DNA from 2 places in the Streptomyces sp. NPDC004539 genome. Region 2 is predicted to be linked to the other one. Evidence: riboswitches for the same ligand, from Rfam matches in the RefSeq annotation. Region 2 holds a riboswitch; the other holds the start of a gene.
What was found. Region 2 has a riboswitch for cyclic di-AMP ahead of ABZX85_RS41035 (transglycosylase family protein). Riboswitches for the same ligand answer to the same signal wherever they lie in the genome.

Region 1 (4,206 bases), on a different contig from region 2:
ACTTCGCGAACTCCGTGTCGTACGACGGGAACCAGCAGGCCAGCACGGTCGACGAGCGCAGCCCGAAATGCGCGGCGACGGGGCGCTCACCGGCGTACAGGACCGAGAGCGTGCCGGCGCACTCCGGGGCGCGCGTCTGCGCGAGCAGCCCGACCAGGCGGGTGATCCACTCCTGCGCGAACCGGTCGCGGCGGCCGGTGCGGCGGTACTGCGCGGACTTCCAGGCCATGAGCGCGCGCAGCGCGGCCGGGTCCCGCTCGTCGAACACGAACCTCAACTCGCCCGCCTGGCGGCCCAGTTTGCGTTCCTTCGCCAGTGTCGTCCGCAGGAACTTCGGCGACTGGCCGTGCAGCACCGACTCGTAGGTCTCGTAGCCCTTCTCGACGTCGATGACATAGGCCGGGTACTCGGCGGCGGCGTGCGGGACGAACAGGGCCTGTTCCGCCTCCAGGTTGTCGAAGGCGAAGCTCGACAGGGCGCAGGCCCGCATCAACTCGGCGGTGTCCAGGCCGAGTCCGGGCGCCAGGATCGCGCCCTGGGCGTCCGAGACGCCGTGCGCGAGGGCCTGGCCCATACCGAGCGGACCGCGCTCGTGGGGGAGGAACCCGACGGGTTCACGCCCCTCGTACACCACCGCGACCCGCGCACGCGCCCGTACGCGCCCCACGGCCTCGACGAACTCCGGTTCCATGAACGGATTGCGCGGGGCCGGCGACACGGCGCGCAGCGCACGCCAGCGCTCCCGCTCCCCCTCGCCCAACTCCTGCGCGCGCAGCACACGAATGCGCCCACTGTTCAACCTGACCCCCCGATCAAGTCCCCCCTGGACACCTGGACCGTACCCCTCCAGACAGGGCCCGCGGTAGATAGCGGCTCATGTTGTTGCCAACCGGTGCAGTCTTCGCAGAAGCGTTGGGAATTCGATGGCAGTTCGATGACGAACGTCACCCCGGAGGGCCACCGGGCCGCCGGAAGGACGCCGCCGTCGCCCCGCGCGGGAGGGCGGTTTCGCGAACCGGCCCTCCTGCGCGTGCGCGCGCCAGGTGAACCGGTCTCTCCGCGCGGGTGCCCGTTCCCCTGCCGGGCGACCGGTTTCCGGCCCTCCCGCGCGGGGCGACGTGTGGCCGATTCGCGGGTGCTCCCGGAGGTCGTGGGCCTGTGGCGGGCGCGGGCCGGGGCGAGCCGGTCGGTCGGGCCTCCCGGGGCCGGTGCGGTCCGTATTCTCTGATCATGGCCGCACCCACCACCCCCGCTTCCGGCACGCGCGCGTACGCCCTCGTCGCCACCGACCTGGACGGCACGCTGCTCCGCGCCGACGACACCTTCTCCGACCGCTCGCTGAACGCCCTCCAGCGGGTCGTGGAGGCCGGCGCGCGGCACCTGGTGGTGACCGGCCGCCCGGCCCCCCGGGTGCGCCCCCTGCTGGAGATCCTGCGCGGCAGAGGGCTCGCGGTGTGCGGCCAGGGAGCGCAGGTGTACGACGCCGGCGCGGACCGCCTGCTGTGGTCCGTCACGCTCGACCGCGAACTCGCGGAGACCGCGCTCGGCAAGATCGAGGCGGAGGTCGGCCAGGTGTACGCCGCCGTCGACCAGGACGGCGTGGACGGGCTGACGCTGATCGAACCGGGCTACCTGATGCCGCACCCGACGCTCCCGGCGCTGCGCGTGGGCCGTCGCGAGGATCTCTGGTGCGAGCCGATCAGCAAGGTGCTCCTGCGCCACCCGGCGCTCACGGACGACGAACTGGCGGCCACCGCGCGCGCGGCGGTCGGTTCGCTCGCCACCGTCACGATGTCGGGGCCCGGCACGGTCGAGCTCCAGCCGAGCGGTGTCACGAAGGCGACGGGTCTCGCGCTGGCCGCCGAGCGCCTCGGGGTCGCCCCGGAGGACACGGTCGCCTTCGGGGACATGCCGAACGACATCCCGATGTTCGAGTGGTCGGCCTACGGGGTCGCGATGGCGAACGCGCACCCGGAGCTCAAGGCGGTGGCCGACGAGGTCACCGGTTCGAACGAGGAGGACGGTGTGGCGACCGTTCTTGAACGGATGTTTCCGTAACGCGAGCCCTTGGAGGGCCGGTACGGACGCCGAGGGAGCCCCGATCCGAAACCGGGGCTCCCACAGGGACGGTCAGTACGCGCCGAACACGTTGTCGATCGACCCGTACACCGCCGCCGCGTAGTTGCACGCGGCGGTGATGTTCGCGACCGGGTCGTACGGGTCGTACGCGGTCCCGGAGACGTGGTACGCCTGGAAGGTCGGGTCGATGACCTGGAGGAGGCCCTTGGAGGGCGTCCCGGCGGCGGCGTTGGAGTCCCAGTTGTTGATGGCCCAGGGATTGCCGGAGGACTCGCGGATGATGTTGCGGTAGATGCCGTCGTAGCTGCCCGGGATGCCCTTCTGGGCCATGATCGCGAGGGACTCGCGAATCCAGCCGTCCAGGGTGTTCGGGTACCCGGCGACCGTGGTCGACGAGGTGCCGCCGGCGGCGGACGCGCTGGTCGCGCCGACGATCGGGAGGGCGAGCAGGGCCGTGCCGGTGGCGGCGACGGCGAGGGCTCGGGCGAGACGCTTCTTGCGGATTGCAGGCATGGCGGTGTTCCTCTCCGGCGCCTGCGAGGTGAGCTGTCGGGTTCGGGCGGGGAGGTGCCCGGCCGGTCCACCGGGGAGGTGGCACGGCTTCACCCCTAGCCGTCCCGGAGCGTGTCCGGTGCGGCGTACTACCTGGGTCCCCCGCTCCTGCCGTACGCGAGTGGTTCGTCGATGGGGTGGTGAAGGGCGGCGGCAGGATTAGGCGTCCGCCCGACCCGGCGGAACGTATGCGAGAGCACATGTCCGGAACAAGTGCCGGATTCACATCTCGTCCCTATTGACCTCTGCCTGAGGCGTATGGGGTGCTTGATCCTTTGCGATCGCCAAGCGTCAACTGGCCAACGGGGGAACGGCGGAGGAGGGGTGCGGGGGAGGGTGGGTGAAGAAAGTGCCCGTGACTCAACTCACGAAATAGCAATAACGGCAAAATGGACACAAGGTATTTATGTCTGAATATGACGTGTCTTATTGGTCGATCGGATGCATAACGGGCGTGATCCGATAGCGCCCGTGCTGTAACCGTGGGGGCTATCGGTGATCGAAACGTGACCGGATACGCTGACTTGAGTGAGGGCAGCGACCTATCGACAAACCGTGTAATCGCCAACATTCGCCCGTGGGCAACAGCAGACAGGAGATCCCTCGTGACCGTCGTCGGGCCGTTCGGGCTGAGCGTGCGGGACCAGGCACTGGAAGCCGATGTCCAGGCCGGATTGGCGGCCGTCGAGGAGGGCCTGCTCGAAGCCACCAAGAGCGAGGTCCCCTTCATCACGGAGGCCGCGCAGCACCTCGTGCGCGCCGGGGGCAAACGATTCCGGCCACTGCTGGTGATGCTCTCCGCGCAGTTCGGCGACCCGTACGCGCCCGGTGTCGTGCCGTCGGCGGTCGGCGTCGAACTCACCCACCTCGCCACGCTGTACCACGACGACGTCATGGACGAGGCCGAGGTCCGGCGCGGGGTGGCCAGCCCCAACGCCCGCTGGGGAAACTCCGTCGCCGTCCTCACCGGTGACTTCCTCTTCGCGCGCGCGTCCCAGATCCTCGCCGACCTCGGGCCCGAGGTCGTCCGCATCCAGGCCGAGGCGTTCGAACGGCTCGTCACCGGCCAGATCCTGGAGACCGCGGGGCCCACCGACGGCCGCGACCCGGTCGACCACTACCTCGACGTCCTCGCCGGCAAGACCGGCTCCCTGGTCGCCGTCTCCTGCCGCTTCGGCGCGATGACCTCCGGCGCGGACGAGACCGTCGTCGACGTCCTCACGCAGTACGGCGAACGCCTCGGCGTCGCCTTCCAGCTCGCGGACGACGTCCTCGACATCGCCTCCGACTCCCACGAGTCCGGCAAGACCCCCGGCACGGACCTGCGCGAGGGCATCCCCACGCTCCCGGTCCTGCGCCTGCGCGAGCGCGCCGCCCGGCTCGGCCTCGCCGAGGACGTCGCCCTGTGCGAACTCCTCGACTCCGACCTCACCGACGACACCCGTCACGCCGAGGCCCTCGCCGCCCTGCGCGCCCACCCCGCCCTCGAACAGGCCCGCCGCGACACGGTCCGCTACGCCGAGGAAGCCCGTTCCGCCCTGTCCCCCCTCCCCGACTGCGACGCGAAACTCGCCC
Region 2 (4,206 bases):
GATCTGCGCGGCATGAACTTGTGACAAGTGATCGTATGCCGATACGTTCGCAAGCCGGAGCGGCCCCACACCGCACCGAAGCGGCCCCGCGCCGCACTCCCCCTGTCGTCGTGAGAAAGGCGTCCGCATGCTCTCCGGGAACGGCCGTCACCGTCGCCCCCGCCAGGCTCCGGCCCTCCTCGTGGCCGCCGGAGTGACCGGCTCCGCGATCGCCATCCCCCTGCTCGGCGCGACCGGCGCGAGCGCGGCCGGCAACCCGGCCGGCGTCGAGGGGACGACCGTCTGGGACAAGGTGGCCGGCTGCGAGACGGACGCCGCCTGGGACGAGAACACGGGCTCCGGCCAGTTCGGCGGGCTGCACATCAAGCTCGACGACTGGAAGAAGTACGGCGGCCTCGCCTACGCCGAGCGCCCCGACCTCGCCGGCCGCGCCGAGCAGATCGAGGTCGGCAAGCGCATCCTCGCCGACCAGGGGCCGGGCTTCTGGCCCATCTGCGCGCTCACGGCGGGCCTGACGAAGGAGAACGGCGCGGCGGCGACGGACGCGAGCGCGAGCCCGGGTACGGGTTCGACCGGTACGTCCGGCTCGTCCGGAACGTCGGGTACGTCCAACGGGTCGGGCTCGGCGGCCGGTTCGGGCGCCTCCGGCGGTACGGACCCGGCCGCCTCGCCGTCGCCCACCCCCACTCCGGCGTCGCCGTCGCCGTCCCCCTCCACCCCCGGGAAGTCCGCCGAGACGACCCCCGAGGCGCCCGACTCCTCGGCCGAGGCCGGGAATTCCGCCGAGGCCGGCAAGAACAGCGGCTCGGGCCGGATCGTCACCCCGGACGCCCCACGGACTCCGGACGGTAAATCCACAGGAACGCCGAACGGGAACAGTGCGGAGAATTCGGACAATGCGGCACAGTCCGCCGGGTCTTGGAGCCTCGTCGACACGCGCGTCGGCGCGGCCGTCGGAGCCTTCCCGTTCCCGATCGTCCCGGTCGAGAGCGCGTCGACCCTCTCCACCGCCGGCACCGGCAAGCACCGCGGGGTGAGCGCGGACGAGCCGGCGTCGTACACCGTCCGGGTCGGGGACACGCTCAGCTCCATCGCCGACTCCCTTGAGCTTGACGGTGGATGGCGGGCCCTCTACGCCGCGAACGAGCGGCTCATCGGGGCCGACCCGAGCGCCATCGTCCCCGGTCAGACGCTGTCTCTCGGCAAGTGAACGAGAGCTGGGGCGGCGTACGCAAAGGCGTAAAAGCGGGCGGAAACACGGCAGTTCGGCGTCCGGCTTCGTGTTGAATGTCCGTTTTGGCGAAAGTGTGGGATGAGTCTCAGAAGCCCTGATCGTCTTTGAAAATCCGCTCGGCGCATGTCTACGGTCGTGACCGCTCGGCAACCCGAGCCCCGGCTGCCGCACACGCCGAATCCTGCCAGCGGCCGTCCGGGAACAGTCGTCGCGCAAGCGCCGTGGGCAGGAGCGGGGGACCCAAGGTAAGTGCTGGGGACGGTGGTTGACGCCGCCGGAACCGGCTTGGGGTGAAGTCACGGAAGTGACAGGGCAACTCAACCGGCCCTAACCCGACAGCTCACCTCGCAGGCGTCGGTGAGGGGATCGATCCATGCTGTTCTCCGGCAAGGGCAAGCACCGCCGCCCGTCCAAGGCCACCCGTGTCGTCGCGCTCGCCAGTGTCACGGGTGTGGCCGTCGCCGCCCCGCTGATGGCCGCGGGCAGCGCCTCCGCCGCCACCGCCTCCGAGTGGGACGCCGTCGCGCAGTGCGAGTCCGGCGGCAACTGGTCCATCAACACCGGCAACGGGTACTACGGCGGGCTCCAGTTCTCCGCGTCGACCTGGGCCGCGTACGGCGGCACCGCGTACGCCTCGACCGCCAACCTGGCCAGCAAGTCGCAGCAGATCGAGATAGCCGAGAAGGTCCTCGCCTCGCAGGGCAAGGGCGCCTGGCCGAGCTGCGGTGTGGGCCTGTCGGGCGCCACCTACAGCGGCGGCTCGTCCTCCAACTCCGGCTCGTCGTCGAGCGGTTCCTCGTCCAGCGGTTCCTCGTCCAGCGGTTCCAGCAGCCGTACCGAGACCCCCGCCGCCACCCGCTCCACCGAGCGTCCGGCCGCCGCCAAGAAGACGACCCCCTCCAAGACCGTCACCACCCCGACCGGCCAGAAGGTCAAGAAGGGCGACGGCGAGTACAAGGTCGTCAAGGGCGACACCCTCAGCTCCATCGCCGCCAAGCACAAGGTGGCCGGCGGCTGGCAGAAGCTGTTCCAGCTCAACAAGGACATCATCCAGGACGCCGACCTCATCTACCCGGGCCAGCAGCTCCACCTCAAGTAGACAGCCGGTCCGCAGCTGAACCACAGGCCGCTCACATCCGTGGACCTCACAGTAGAGCTCTCGTGAGGACCATCCCCCCCCGTTCTCACGGGCCCCCGCTCCGGTGCGTGTTCCCCCGTACGCACCGGAGCGGGTTTTTTTGCGGGCAGTTTTGTTCCGTTCAGAAACAATTTACTCTCGGTTCTGCCATCGGGGCGGTGGGCGGGCTGGCCGTTCGCCCCGGGCCGGTTAGGCTCGTCTCGCAGAACCTGTGCCACATTCCAAGAAGGAGATGCTCGTGCCGTCCATCGACGTCGTCGTAGCCCGGGAAATCCTCGACTCGCGAGGCAACCCCACCGTCGAGGTCGAGGTCGGCCTCGACGACGGCAGCACCGGTCGTGCCGCCGTCCCGTCCGGCGCCTCCACCGGTGCCTTCGAGGCCATCGAGCTGCGCGACGGTGACCCGAACCGCTACCAGGGCAAGGGTGTCGAGAAGGCCGTCCTCGCCGTCATCGAGCAGATCGGCCCGGAGCTCGTCGGGTACGACGCCACCGAGCAGCGCCTGATCGACCAGGCCATGTTCGACCTGGACGCCACCGACAACAAGGGCTCGCTCGGCGCGAACGCCATCCTCGGCGTCTCCCTCGCCGTCGCGCACGCCGCCTCCGAGGCGTCCGACCTGCCGCTCTTCCGCTACCTCGGCGGCCCGAACGCGCACCTCCTGCCGGTGCCGATGATGAACATCCTGAACGGCGGCTCGCACGCCGACTCCAACGTGGACATCCAGGAGTTCATGATCGCGCCGATCGGCGCCGAGTCCTTCTCCGAGGCCCTGCGCTGGGGCACCGAGGTCTACCACACGCTGAAGAAGGTCCTGAAGACGAAGGGCCTGTCCACCGGCCTCGGCGACGAGGGCGGCTTCGCGCCGAACCTCGGCTCCAACCGGGACGCCCTGGACCTCATCCTCGAAGCGATCAAGCAGGCCGGGTACGTCCCCGGTGAGCAGATCGCCCTCGCGCTCGACGTCGCCGCCTCCGAGTTCTACAAGGACGGCAAGTACCTCTTCGAGGGCAAGGAGCGCTCCGCCGCCGAGATGACGGAGTACTACGAGGAGCTGGTCGCGGCCTACCCGCTCGTCTCCATCGAGGACCCGCTGTTCGAGGACGACTGGGCGGGCTGGAAGGTCCTCACCGACCGCCTCGGCGACAAGGTCCAGATCGTCGGCGACGACCTCTTCGTCACCAACCCCGAGCGCCTCGCCCGCGGTATCGAGGACGGCGCCGCCAACGCGCTCCTCGTCAAGGTCAACCAGATCGGCTCCCTCACGGAGACCCTGGACGCCGTCGAGCTGGCCCAGCGCAACGGCTTCAAGTGCATGATGTCCCACCGCTCCGGCGAGACCGAGGACGTCACGATCGCCGACCTCGCCGTCGCCACCAACTGCGGCCAGATCAAGACCGGCGCCCCGGCCCGCTCCGAGCGTGTCGCCAAGTACAACCAGCTCCTGCGCATCGAGGAGATCCTGGACGACGCGGCGGTGTACGCCGGCCGGTCCGCGTTCCCCCGCTTCAAGGGCTGAACCTCTAGGGGCTGATCCCCCTAAGGGGCGCCCCTTGAGAGGCGTCGTCCGTACGTCCCCGTACCCGGTCCCGTACCGTGTGCGGGGACGTACGCACGTATGAACGGGAACGGGAGGCGCGGCGCATGGCCGTCAAGGACAAGGACCGGTTCTCCACCGCGACCAGACTCCGCGCCCTGGGCGAGCAGACCGCGGCCCGTGTCTACCGCTCGCAGAACAAGCGCCAGCAGCGCCGCTCCCGGCTCACCGGCCGCGCCGCCCTCCTCGCGCTCGTCCTGTGCACCCTCGTCGTCGCCCTCGCCTATCCGATGCGGC

Region 1: it holds a riboswitch for cyclic di-AMP, as region 2 does, so the genes downstream of both, ABZX85_RS18350 (transglycosylase SLT domain-containing protein) here and ABZX85_RS41035 (transglycosylase family protein) in region 2, are expected to answer to the same signal.

What each region holds. Positions count from the first base shown of each region.
Region 1 is NZ_JBEXLS010000008.1:61,343-65,548, forward strand. Features, by position in the region: gene ABZX85_RS18340 (GNAT family N-acetyltransferase) at 1-799, opposite strand, end outside; gene ABZX85_RS18345 (HAD family hydrolase) at 1,231-2,058, shown strand; gene ABZX85_RS18350 (transglycosylase SLT domain-containing protein) at 2,131-2,592, opposite strand; cyclic di-AMP (ydaO/yuaA leader) riboswitch at 2,598-2,773, opposite strand; gene ABZX85_RS18355 (polyprenyl synthetase family protein) at 3,237-4,206, shown strand, end outside.
Region 2 is NZ_JBEXLS010000029.1:76,898-81,103, reverse strand. Features, by position in the region: gene ABZX85_RS41040 (transglycosylase family protein) at 128-1,210, shown strand; cyclic di-AMP (ydaO/yuaA leader) riboswitch at 1,397-1,603, shown strand; gene ABZX85_RS41035 (transglycosylase family protein) at 1,608-2,333, shown strand; gene eno (phosphopyruvate hydratase) at 2,605-3,891, shown strand; gene ABZX85_RS41025 (septum formation initiator family protein) at 4,017-4,206, shown strand, end outside.